DNA from 2 places in the Pseudoalteromonas sp. T1lg22 genome. Region 2 is predicted to be linked to the other one. Evidence: predicted binding sites of a transcription regulator. Region 2 holds the regulator's gene; the other holds the start of a gene.
The links. The regulator MetJ, encoded in region 2, represses methionine synthesis genes. The targets are predictions, from matches to a motif close to TAGACGTCTAGACGTCTA.
Positions count from the first base shown of each region.

Region 1: C2M24_RS02425 (homoserine O-succinyltransferase) is a predicted target of MetJ. The motif match lies at 4,081-4,098, and genes of this name have one in related genera.

Region 1 is NZ_PQBY01000006.1:47,836-53,397, reverse strand. Features, by position in the region: gene C2M24_RS02445 (FG-GAP repeat domain-containing protein) at 1-470, opposite strand, end outside; gene C2M24_RS02440 (MASE1 domain-containing protein) at 630-2,240, opposite strand; gene C2M24_RS02435 (response regulator transcription factor) at 2,470-3,120, shown strand; gene C2M24_RS02430 (DMT family transporter) at 3,124-4,011, opposite strand; gene C2M24_RS02425 (homoserine O-succinyltransferase) at 4,162-5,109, shown strand; gene C2M24_RS02420 (homocysteine S-methyltransferase family protein) at 5,099-5,562, shown strand, end outside.
Region 2 is NZ_PQBY01000006.1:515,872-521,433, forward strand. Features, by position in the region: gene metL (bifunctional aspartate kinase/homoserine dehydrogenase II) at 1-568, opposite strand, end outside; gene metB (cystathionine gamma-synthase) at 584-1,744, opposite strand; gene metJ (met regulon transcriptional regulator MetJ) at 1,922-2,242, shown strand; gene C2M24_RS04625 (malic enzyme-like NAD(P)-binding protein) at 2,306-3,553, opposite strand; gene rpmE (50S ribosomal protein L31) at 4,161-4,376, opposite strand; gene priA (primosomal protein N') at 4,570-5,562, shown strand, end outside.

The DNA.
Region 1 (5,562 bases), 470 kb from region 2:
CCTAAATCGATATCGCCAAAATGATGCCATTCCAAATCTGGAATTGTTGATACTAGTTGAGATAGCTGCTCGTACGCTTCTTGCTGTGTTAAATCTATATCTCTTACCGACAGTGTCATTGATTTCGTTGTAGAAGCAATACCATCCGACACGCTCACTTCGAAGGTAAAGTTTGTGTCCTCATTAACTTCAGGTGCTATGAGTTGGAGTTCTGAACCTGTGACGGTATAAGTCAACTCATTGCCACCGGTTTGTGACCAAGTGTAGGTTAAGGCATCCCCATCAGCATCCGTTGCATCAGCCTTAATGCTCAGTGAAAGGCCCTCATCGGTGCTGATATCAGATAACCTAACCTTGGGGGCGGAGTTACTTGAGAGCGGAGGTGTTTCACTGTTGCTGCCGCCACCACCGCAGCCGCTGATCAGGGTGGAGAATAAACACAGGGAGGTGAGGAGCTTTAACTTAGGCATCAATTATTTCCTTGTAAACGATGTGACTCCACAAATGATAAGCGATTATTTAAGCTCATTATTTGAGAGGCCAGTAACAACTTTTTAACAGTCGCTAGTTTTACAAATCGATGTCTTTAAATTAAGGGGAAGACTTCCTAAAAAGACTAGGAAAACTTCTTAGGTAGCGGGAAGCTGTATTAGTAGGTGTGTGCCAGACCCTGAGCTATCTATTTGGAAACTTCCTTTTAGCGCCAAAGCTCTTTCTTCAATACCGAGCAAGCCAAAACCCCCATTGAACGCCTCCTTCCTCTTGGTTTCAAAGCCCTTGCCATCATCCTTCACCGAGAGTCGAAGCCGGTTTTGTTTAATAGATAAATCAACATAGACGTTATCTGCAGCGGCATGCTTGACTATGTTGTTAAAAGATTCCTGAATAATACGATAAATGGCAATTTTCTTATCTTCCGATAAGTTATCTAAGTCACTTGCAATATTTAAGTGGTAATTTATCCCGGCGCTATCAAGTAATTTAGTTAAGGACCTACCTTGTAAGGCTTTTTGCAAACCTAAATCATTGAGCTCTCGAGGGTGTAATAAAATGATCAGGTTGCGGGTAACGTTATACACCTTGTTCGATAGAGCGCGCAGATTGAGTGCAGACTGGAGTACTTTTTTATCCTTTGTGAGCTGCTCTAAGATGGTTATCTCCGTTCTTATCGCTGTTAAGGTTTGGCCAATATCGTCGTGTAATTCTGTTGATATTTTTTTACGCTCCAGCTCCTGGATCTCAACGACTTTTGTCGCGAGTAACTGGTTTTTCTTTGCTTGCTCTTTGTAGCGGGTATTTAATCTGTTAAGTGCTGAGTTTTGTTCCTGTAGCTTTGTATTTGCGCTTTTTTGTTGGGTGATTGCCGCGCCTAAAATGAGCGCCGTAAATGCAATGGTGATTAAATAGGCTTGGTTTTCAATGACCGAAATTGTTACATCTGTTCTCAGAGCGGTATACACAACTAAAATACACATAGCGAACACGCTTAAGGTGGCTCCCTTCCAGCCCCATTTATGAGATGCCGCTATCACGAAAGTCACCGAGAGTATTTTTATATAATATAAAGGTATTTGCTGGATGTTTAAGATGGCCAACAAGGATAGGGCAAGCGAAAATGAAATCTTAAAGATCCCTTTGTTAGTGATTTTTAAGGAAGGCTTTTTTTTACCGTAGAGCTCTACGAGTAAGATGCTCAGCGGCAAAATAAGCAGCACCCCAACAATATCGCCAAAGGCAAATGCAGTTGCGTTGAGCAGGTGCGTTTGAGTAAAGAGCTCAGTCTTAGGGATCGTCGCCAGCTCATTATGGTAAATCATACTTGTGGTCAGTGTTACTGATGTCAGTGTTGCAGCGCAGATAGCACCCATAATTAACCCAAAGACCTGATGGGTTGTTTTTAATTCGGGCTTTCTATAAAGCTTTAAATAGAAGTGGGCGGCGCATAAATAAAATAACGCGGGGAAAGTAGTAGCAATGAAATTACTTAAGGCGGGTATTTCGCCGCGTTCATTAGTTATTAGGATGATAGCGGTCCATTCGCCAAGAATAATAGCCAGCCAATATCTTTTTGGTGCGAATAAAAAAGCCGCAAAGCGATAGCCAGCCGGTAAAAACCAGCTGGCGGTATTGTCAATTACTGCGAAGCTCACCGGTAGGTACCAGGAGTGATACCAAAGCGAAGAGTAAGCGACTGAGATAATAAAGAAAATACCCAAGTATCTATAACTTATTTTTTTCATTATTAATTGCACAAGATTGAGCTTTGGGAGGTTATGGTGGTGGAGTTCATCCAGCTTAACCCATTCTTGGGTGTCTTTATAGAGGTTACGAACAGGTAATCTATTGGGTAAACCTCTTAAACTGGTGGCGTTAAGTTGTTTACGGACCCCTCCTTAGTGTCAATAAAATTGTGTCTCTAGATCAGATGCGTTTTAATGGTGCTCTGGTATAAAAGGATTGCTTACATTCATGATTAATATCGCTCTCATAGATGATCACTCCATTGTCAGGGAAGGCTTCAAGCGCTTACTCGAGCTCAATGATACACATACCGTATCACTAGAGGCCTCGAGCTTTCAGGCGGCAGAGCAGAAGCTACCTCTTAGTACATTTGATATTGCTATTTTAGATATATCACTTCCGGATAAGAATGGGCTAGGTCTAATCCCCCTGATAAAGCGGTGCTCTCCGAAGGCTAAAATTATCGTTGTGAGCATGTACGATAACGACCCCTACGTCAGTGAAGCAATTAATCTTGGTGCAAATGCGTATTTATCCAAGCAAAACGCATCCGATGAAATAATCACGGCGATAAGGCGTACGCTAAACGGCGATAGTTATTTAGGTCAGGATATTATTAAAAATATCTATTATAACTCTCATAGTGATTCGACCAGCAAAGTGCAGAAGCTGACACAAAGAGAAAAGGATGTTTTTAACCTTTTAGCCATTGGTTACTCGGTAAAGTTAATAGCAAAAAAGTTAAATGTAGCGGTTAAGACGGTCCATGCCCATAAAAGCAATATTTATGAAAAGCTACAAATCACAGAGTCATATGAGCTGCTGAGACTGGCGATTAAAAGCCATTCCATAAAATTTGAAGAATTGTTAAGGGAATAGGTATTAATTTGCCAGTAGAATGCCGACGCCGGCCAGAGCTAAAACGCCGCCGAGGATCATGTTTGCGCTCACCGGCTCACGTTTAAAAAAGCCGAAGGTCATCACCATCAACGGGGCGGTGGCAAAGAGGGTTTGCGCTATGGCCGGGTCGGTGTATTTTACCGACGCTAACTGCAGCCACAGGCCGATAAAGGTGCCGAAGAATACCGCCACCAACAACCAGTGCTTCTTATCTATGCCTTTTAAGCGGATTGCCTGATACAGGTCCGAGTGTTTGAGCAGCGCCACCACCAAAGCCACGGTGAGGGTGCCCGATACCAGACGTATCATCGCCGCCCACAAACTACTCATTGACTCTAGGTTCATTGCTCCTTTGGACATCACCATGCCGGTGGCCTGGCACAGTGCCGCCAGCAGTGCTAAGGATACGCCGATTACATAATGACGCTTATCCAGGCTTGGTAAGGCATGCTGTGGCCGAATGGCAATCACCACCCCGACCGTGGTGACGATAATACCGACCCAAGCCAGTGTGGACAGGTAGTGTCCCAGCAACAGGATATTGAGTATGCCTGCCAAGGCGGGGGCAAGTGACTCTATGATCAGGGTACGCGCCGGACCAATATTGCGCAGGGCGCCAAAGTAGGCGCTGTCGCCGATGGCAATACCAATAATGCCGCCGGCAATCAGCCAACCCCAGGCGGCTACTTGCTGCGGGATGTTAGAGTCTGCGGTGATAACAATTGCTGCGACCATCATCAGTGACGCCAGCAAGCCCTTGCTGACATTGAGCTGTAAGGGCGAAAGGTGATGGCTAAAGGTTTTGTAGAGCAGGGTTGAAAACGCCCAGACAATGGCGGCACAGATTGCTGCTAATTCTCCTAATCCCACCTTGGGTCCCTTATACTTAATTCGACGCGCGGCATTATGGCAAGGGAGAGCCGTGCTGTAAAATTTATATGGACGTCTAAACATCTAGAGGTTGATATTTCCAGTGGGAGGGTCATAATAGCCCTTCTAATATTTGCATTGGAGTTCACTATGCCTATTACGGTTCAGGATGCGTTGCCAGCGATTTCGCAATTGCGCCAAGAAAATGTCTTTGTGATGCCGAAAAGTCGTGCCAGCACGCAGGAGATCAGGCCTATGCGTTTGGCCATATTGAACCTGATGCCGAATAAGGTGGAAACGGAAGTGCAGTTTATTCGCTTGCTGGCCAACACCCCCTTGCAGGTCAACGTGGACTTACTGCGTCTTGATACCCATAGATCCAGCGCCAACTCCGAGCAGCACCTGGACATGTTTTATCGCTATTTCAGCGACGTTAAAGACACTAACTATGATGCAGTGATCATCACAGGCGCGCCGCTGGCCCATCTTGAATATGATGAGGTAGGCTATTGGCAGGAATTACAGGAGTTTTTCGAGTGGGCCGAGCATCATGTCACCTCGACCCTGTTTAGCTGTTGGGCCGCTCATGCCGGTTTGTATCATCACTATGGTCTGAAACGTGAACTCCAGGCCAACAAACTATGCGGTGTGTTTGAACACCAGTGTTATTTCGACCACGGCGCGCTCACCCGCGGTTTTGACGATCGTTTCTTGGTGCCACACTCGCGCTACGGTCATATCGATATCAATAAAATTGCCGCGCGCGAAGATCTCGTGGTGCTTGCCGGCTCAGAGGAAGTGGGTGCCTACTTACTTAAAAACCAAAGCGGCTCGCAGGTGTACCTGACCGGGCACCCGGAATACGACGCCGATACCTTGCAAAAAGAGTATCAACGCGATGTCGACAAGGGCCTGGATGTGGATAAACCGAAAAACTATTTTCCCGAGGATAACCCGGCCTTAAAACCGTCGAAAACCTGGCAAAGCCATGCCTTCTTGTTATTTTCCAATTGGCTAAACTACTACGTGTATCAAACCACGCCCTATGATATTAATCTGGTGAGCCAGGATGTAAGGACAGATAATTATGCCGAATAAACGTCACGCCCTCGAAGCGGCCCTCAAACAGCGTATTTTAATTCTCGATGGCGCCATGGGCACCATGATCCAAAAACATAAGTTTGAGGAAAACGACTATCGCGGCGAGCGCTTTAAAGACTGGCATGTGCTGGTAAAGGGCAACAACGATTTGTTAAGCCTGACGCAACCCGAGGTGATCGCGCAAATCCATCGCGAATACCTTGAGGCCGGTGCGGATATTATAGAAACCAACACCTTTAACGCCACCACCATTTCCATGGAAGACTACGACATGGCAAGCCTTAGCCGCGAGATTAATCTCGAGTCGGCGCGCTTAGCCCGCAAGGTGGCCGATGAATTTACCGCCAAGGAGCCAAATAAACCGCGCTACGTGGCTGGTGTGCTTGGGCCCACGTCCAAGACCTGCTCTATCTCGCCGGACGTGAACGACCCGGGTTATCGTAATATTAC
Region 2 (5,562 bases):
AGGTCACCGTCTGACCTTGTTGATCTGCGGCAATAAAGCCGGTGATCACATTAATCTTATCCGCGCCAATAAGGCGCTGACATTGTTGCTCATTCACACGATGCAACAACTGCCCTTGTTGAGCACAGAGTAGTTGGCGTGCATCTAACGCCTGTGCCTCTACGCCGAGTTGCTGCAAATAGCTGGATAACAAACGCGCCGACCAGAGTTCACCATGAGCCAGCAGCGATGCCTCTTGCAAGTTTCCTTGCTCAAATCCTAGCCATACATGTGTTAATTCTTGTTCCAGCTGAGTTAACACCTGAGCTTTGCGCTCGCCGCTTAGCAGCTCCTGGATCAGCTCCTGCTGGTGATTGCGCAACAGGCTTATCACATCCATACCGCTATGCTGATCTTGCTGCTCGAATGTCTGCCAGAGCTTAACCAGGGTGTCCGTGGTTTTACCGGCGGCAGACACCACCACTATGTCACCGACCTGACTATGAGCGAGAACAATATTAGCAACCGCATGATAACGCGCCGCACTGCTTAGGCTAGAGCCACCAAATTTATGTACTACCTTGGCCATTTTATCTGCTCCAACCTAGCTCTGATGAAGTTGTGCAAAAGCACGTTCAAGGTCGGCGATCAAATCTTCCTGATCTTCAATGCCCACAGAAATACGAATAAGGGTGTCACCCACGCCCGCCGCTAAGCGTGCTTCCTTGTCCATGCCCGCATGAGTCATGGTCGCCGGATGACAAATTAAGCTTTCAACACCACCCAAGGACTCGGCCAGGGTAAATTGCTGCACTGAGGTGAGGAACTTGGCGCTGTCTTTTAGTTCGCCTTTGATATCAAAGCTCACCATGCCGCCAAAACCACTTTGCTGCGCTTTAGCTAATTGGTGCTGTGGGTGACTTGCCAAACCAGGATAGTAAACCTTTTCTACCTCAGGGTGCTGCTGCAGGTATTCGGCGATAGCCTGGGCGTTTTTCTCATGCTGACGCAGACGCACTTTCAGGGTACGTAACCCGCGCAGAATCAGGTAACTGTCAAAAGGCGCACCGGTAATACCAATATTATTGGCCCACCAGGCCAGCTCTTCGCCAAGCTCAGGAGTTTTACAAACCACAGCACCACCGACCACATCCGAGTGGCCGTTGATATACTTGGTTGTTGAATGCACCACGATATCGCAGCCCAGCAATAATGGGTTTTGCAGCGCAGGTGACAAGAAGGTGTTATCCGCTGCCACCAAAGCACCCACTTGAGCTGCGGCCGCGCATACGGCCTTAATATCGGTCAGGCGCAATATTGGGTTACTGGGGGTTTCAATCCATACCAATTTAGGTTTGGCATCGATAAGCTGCTGATAACACTCGGCAGTGGTGAAGTCCACCACCTTCACTTTTAATAAACCGCGCTTGGCCAAGGAGGTAAATAATCGGTAGCTGCCGCCATAACAATCATGGGGGATCACAAGGGTATCTGCGGGCGTCAGCAACTGTGTTACCAGGTGCACCGCCGCCATGCCGGTAGCGGTAATGATGCCACGGGCGCCGCCTTCAAGCTCGGCCAAAGCCTCTGCGAGAATATCGCGATTGGGATTACCGCTGCGGCCATAGTCGTACTGACGTTTGGTATCAAAATCGGCAAAAGAATAGGTAGTGGATAAATAAATTGGGGGCACAACTGCACCATGATGTTGGTCGGCTTCAATGCCGTGGCGCACCGCTATGGTTTGTTTACTTAACTTAGGCATAGTGCCTCCAATCAGAAATGGATGTTTAGACGTCCAAAAGGTTAAAATATCCAAATATAGAAGTCAAAACATTTATACGTCTAAATAGCTATATGAGGAATATTTGACTATCCTTTCCAACACGATAGAATTTCGCCCTTATTGATGCCTAAGTGACCAAAGAACAAGACGCAAATTATGGCCAAGTGGAATGGTGAGTATATTCACCCTTATGCGGAACACGGTAAGAAAGCCCAACAGGTAAAAAAAATTACCGTTTCAATCCCGCTCAACGTTTTAAAAGTATTAACAGATGAACGCACTCGACGCCAGGTGAACAACCTGCGTCATGCCACCAACAGTGAATTGCTCTGCGAAGCATTTTTACATGCTTTTACCGGACAACCGCTGCCTGGCGATGAAGACTTACGTAAGGATAATCCGGAGAAGGTGCCGCAAGAAGTGCGTAAGATCATGGCGGAAATGGGCTTAGAGATCCCAGAGATCGGTGATGATTGATTTTCCAAACACATAAAAAAAGCCCCAAGCAAAACTTGGGGCTTTTTTTTGGCGACAAGGAAATTACTTATCGCTCATATAATCCTCTGGCAGCTCGATTTGCGCTACACCAGTTGCCACTGCGGCTTCGGCTACCGCCTTAGCAACGCGAGGCAATAAACGCGGATCCATTGGCTTAGGAATAATGTACTGCGGGCCAAACTCCAGCTCGGTCACACCTGATGCGGTCAATACCTCTTGTGGTACCGGCTCTTTAGCTATACTACGAATAGCTTCAACAGCGGCAATCTTCATTTCATCATTAATAGCCGTTGCGCGCACATCCAGGGCGCCGCGGAAGATAAACGGGAAGCACAGAACGTTATTTACCTGGTTCGGGTAATCAGAGCGACCGGTTGCCATAATCAAATCTTGACGGGCAGCGTGCGCCACTTCTGGCTTAATTTCAGGATCTGGGTTTGAACAGGCAAATACCACTGGCTTGTCGGCCATCAGCTTTAACTCGTCCGCAGAAAGTAGATCTGGACCAGATACACCCACGAATACATCGGCATCGGCGATCACGTCTTGCAGAGTGCGTTTATCCGTGTTGTTTGCGAACATTTGCTTATATTCGTTCAGGTCGTCACGACGAGTGTGGATCACACCTTTACGGTCAAGCATATAGATGTGCTCGCGCTGGGCGCCACATTTAATCAACAGCTCCATACAGGCCACAGCCGCTGCACCAGCACCTAAACAAACGATCAAGGCATCGTTGATATCTTTACCCTGAATCTCAAGAGCATTAAGCATGCCCGCCGCAGTTACAATGGCGGTACCATGTTGGTCATCGTGGAATACAGGTATATTACAACGCTCGATCAGCGCTTTTTCAATTTCAAAACACTCAGGTGCCTTGATATCTTCAAGGTTAATACCGCCAAAGGTATCGGCAATATTTTCAACCGTGTTGATAAAATCTTCCGTGGTGCGGTGTTTAACTTCGATATCGATTGAATCAAGGCCTGCGAAGCGCTTGAATAATAAGGCTTTACCTTCCATTACAGGTTTTGATGCCAACGGACCTAAATTACCCAAGCCTAAAATTGCCGTGCCGTTAGAAATAACCGCAACCATATTGCCTTTCGCAGTGTATTTATAGGCATTGTTGGCATCGGCGGCAATTTCGCGCACCGGCTCAGCCACACCTGGGCTGTAAGCCAAAGCTAGGTCATTGACCGTTTCCGCACTTTTAGTCAGCTCAACGCTGATTTTGCCTGGAACGGGATAAGCGTGATAATCAAGAGCTTGTTGACGAAAGTCTGACATGAAAAAGTATCCTGCTAGAAATATTGGTGAGAGTTCAGGTATCAGGCAACAATACTGCTTTTCCGGCTATATTCCAAGTAATATCAGGTCTATCCTGTTACGCGAAATTAAGCGGTTTTAGCATCATTATCCCGGTTAATTATTTTAATTTCCCCTAGCATGAGCGATATTCCCATGCCTTTTTTGGGTCAAAAAAAGCAATAAAAACTGCGTTAATCATAACTAAAGATATAAAAAATGCAATTTATATAACAATAGCGAATAAAAACACAAAAAATGCAACGATTTAACTGGATTTACCCAAACATCTACATGTTCATGCTTTTTAGCTGCATTATCGCCGCTTTTCATTAATACCTTTACAAAGAGTAAATGCAAAATGGCTTATATCAATACTGGGAATGGACCAGAGTAATTGTGTTAATCAAGCGATCAGAGAGTAAACAGGATAGGATACCAATTCACTTACTTCTAGCGGGCTAAATATCATGCTCACGGTGTTGGAATTTTTCTATGTAGAAGACAGAATTGGTATTGGATAGGTGCCGTAAAAAGTAAGAGGCACAAAAAAAGCACCCTAGGGTGCTTTTTTCTAATAAGCAATGAATTACTTCTTGCTGCTAAGCGCACCGAAACGCTTATTGAAGCGGTCAACACGACCACCTGTGTCAAGAATCTTCTGCTTACCAGTGTAGAAAGGGTGACACTCTGAACATACGTCAAGGTGAATGTCTTTACACAAAGTTGAACGAGTTTCGAACTTGTTGCCACAAGAGCACGTTGCATTGATTGCTTCGTACTTAGGGTGGATACCTTCTTTCATGGGGATTACCTCTAAATAGGCCGTATCGCTCTCCAAACCCGAAGTTCGGCACCATACGCGTTAGTTTCAATGTGCCAAGACCAATAATATTCGCTCAGCACCCTTAAGGCCGCGTATTTTATTGAACTCCTGTTTAATGTTCAAGCATTAATTGCCGCTATTCACCTTGCCATGAATTTAGTACATTAACAGCATGTCTGATGCTGTGAGTTCACCCTTGTCGTCTTTACCAAGCGCCCTACAAACCGACCTATTGCCAACTCAGGAAGAATGCTATGTGGAAGTGGCAATCAAGGTGCCTCTGCACCGCAGCTTTGACTACCTGGTCGACCCTAAGCTGGCGGCAAGCCTTGAACCCGGTATGCGGGTTTCTGTGCCCTTTGCTAACCGCCAAGTGACCGCCTTGGTCTTGGCTCGTAAGGCCAGAACTGAACTACCCAAAGACAAGGTTAAGGCGGTGCTTGGGGTGCTTGATAGCGCCCCTATTATCGACGCCACTCATATACAATTGCTGAAGTTTACCGCCCGTTATTATCACTACCCCCTAGGTGAGACTATTTTTACCGCTCTGCCTAAGGCGCTGCGCCAGGGCGACGACATAGATAAAACCAGCATTAACTATATTCAGCTTACCGAAAAGGGCCGCGCCTTACCCACCTTAAGGGCGAAAAAACAACAGTCGCTGATGTCGCAGTTAGCACAGTCCGGTAAATCGCCGGTAACCGAGGTAAAAGCCCTGGGCTTTACCAAGGCCACTATCGATGCCCTAGTTAGTAAAGACCTGGCCGAGATAAGCATCGAATTTTCCAGTCATTGGCGGGACAATGAAATAAAGGTAGCAAGCAAGCCACGACTTAACGCCGAGCAGGCGGTGGCCTGCAGCGCCATCAATCAAAGCTCGGGCTTTACCAGCTTTTTACTCGAGGGCGTCACCGGCAGCGGAAAAACCGAAGTCTACCTGCAATGCCTGGAAGAAGTGATAAAACAGGGGAAACAGGCGCTGGTACTGGTGCCGGAAATCGGCCTGACGCCGCAAACGGTTAACCGTTTTCGCCGCCGCTTCCCCGACACTCCTATTATGCTCTGGCACTCGGCACTGACCGATAACGAGCGCCTGCAAACCTGGCGCTTTTGCCAAAAAGGCAGCTGCGCCATAGTCATAGGTACTCGCTCGGCCATTTTTATG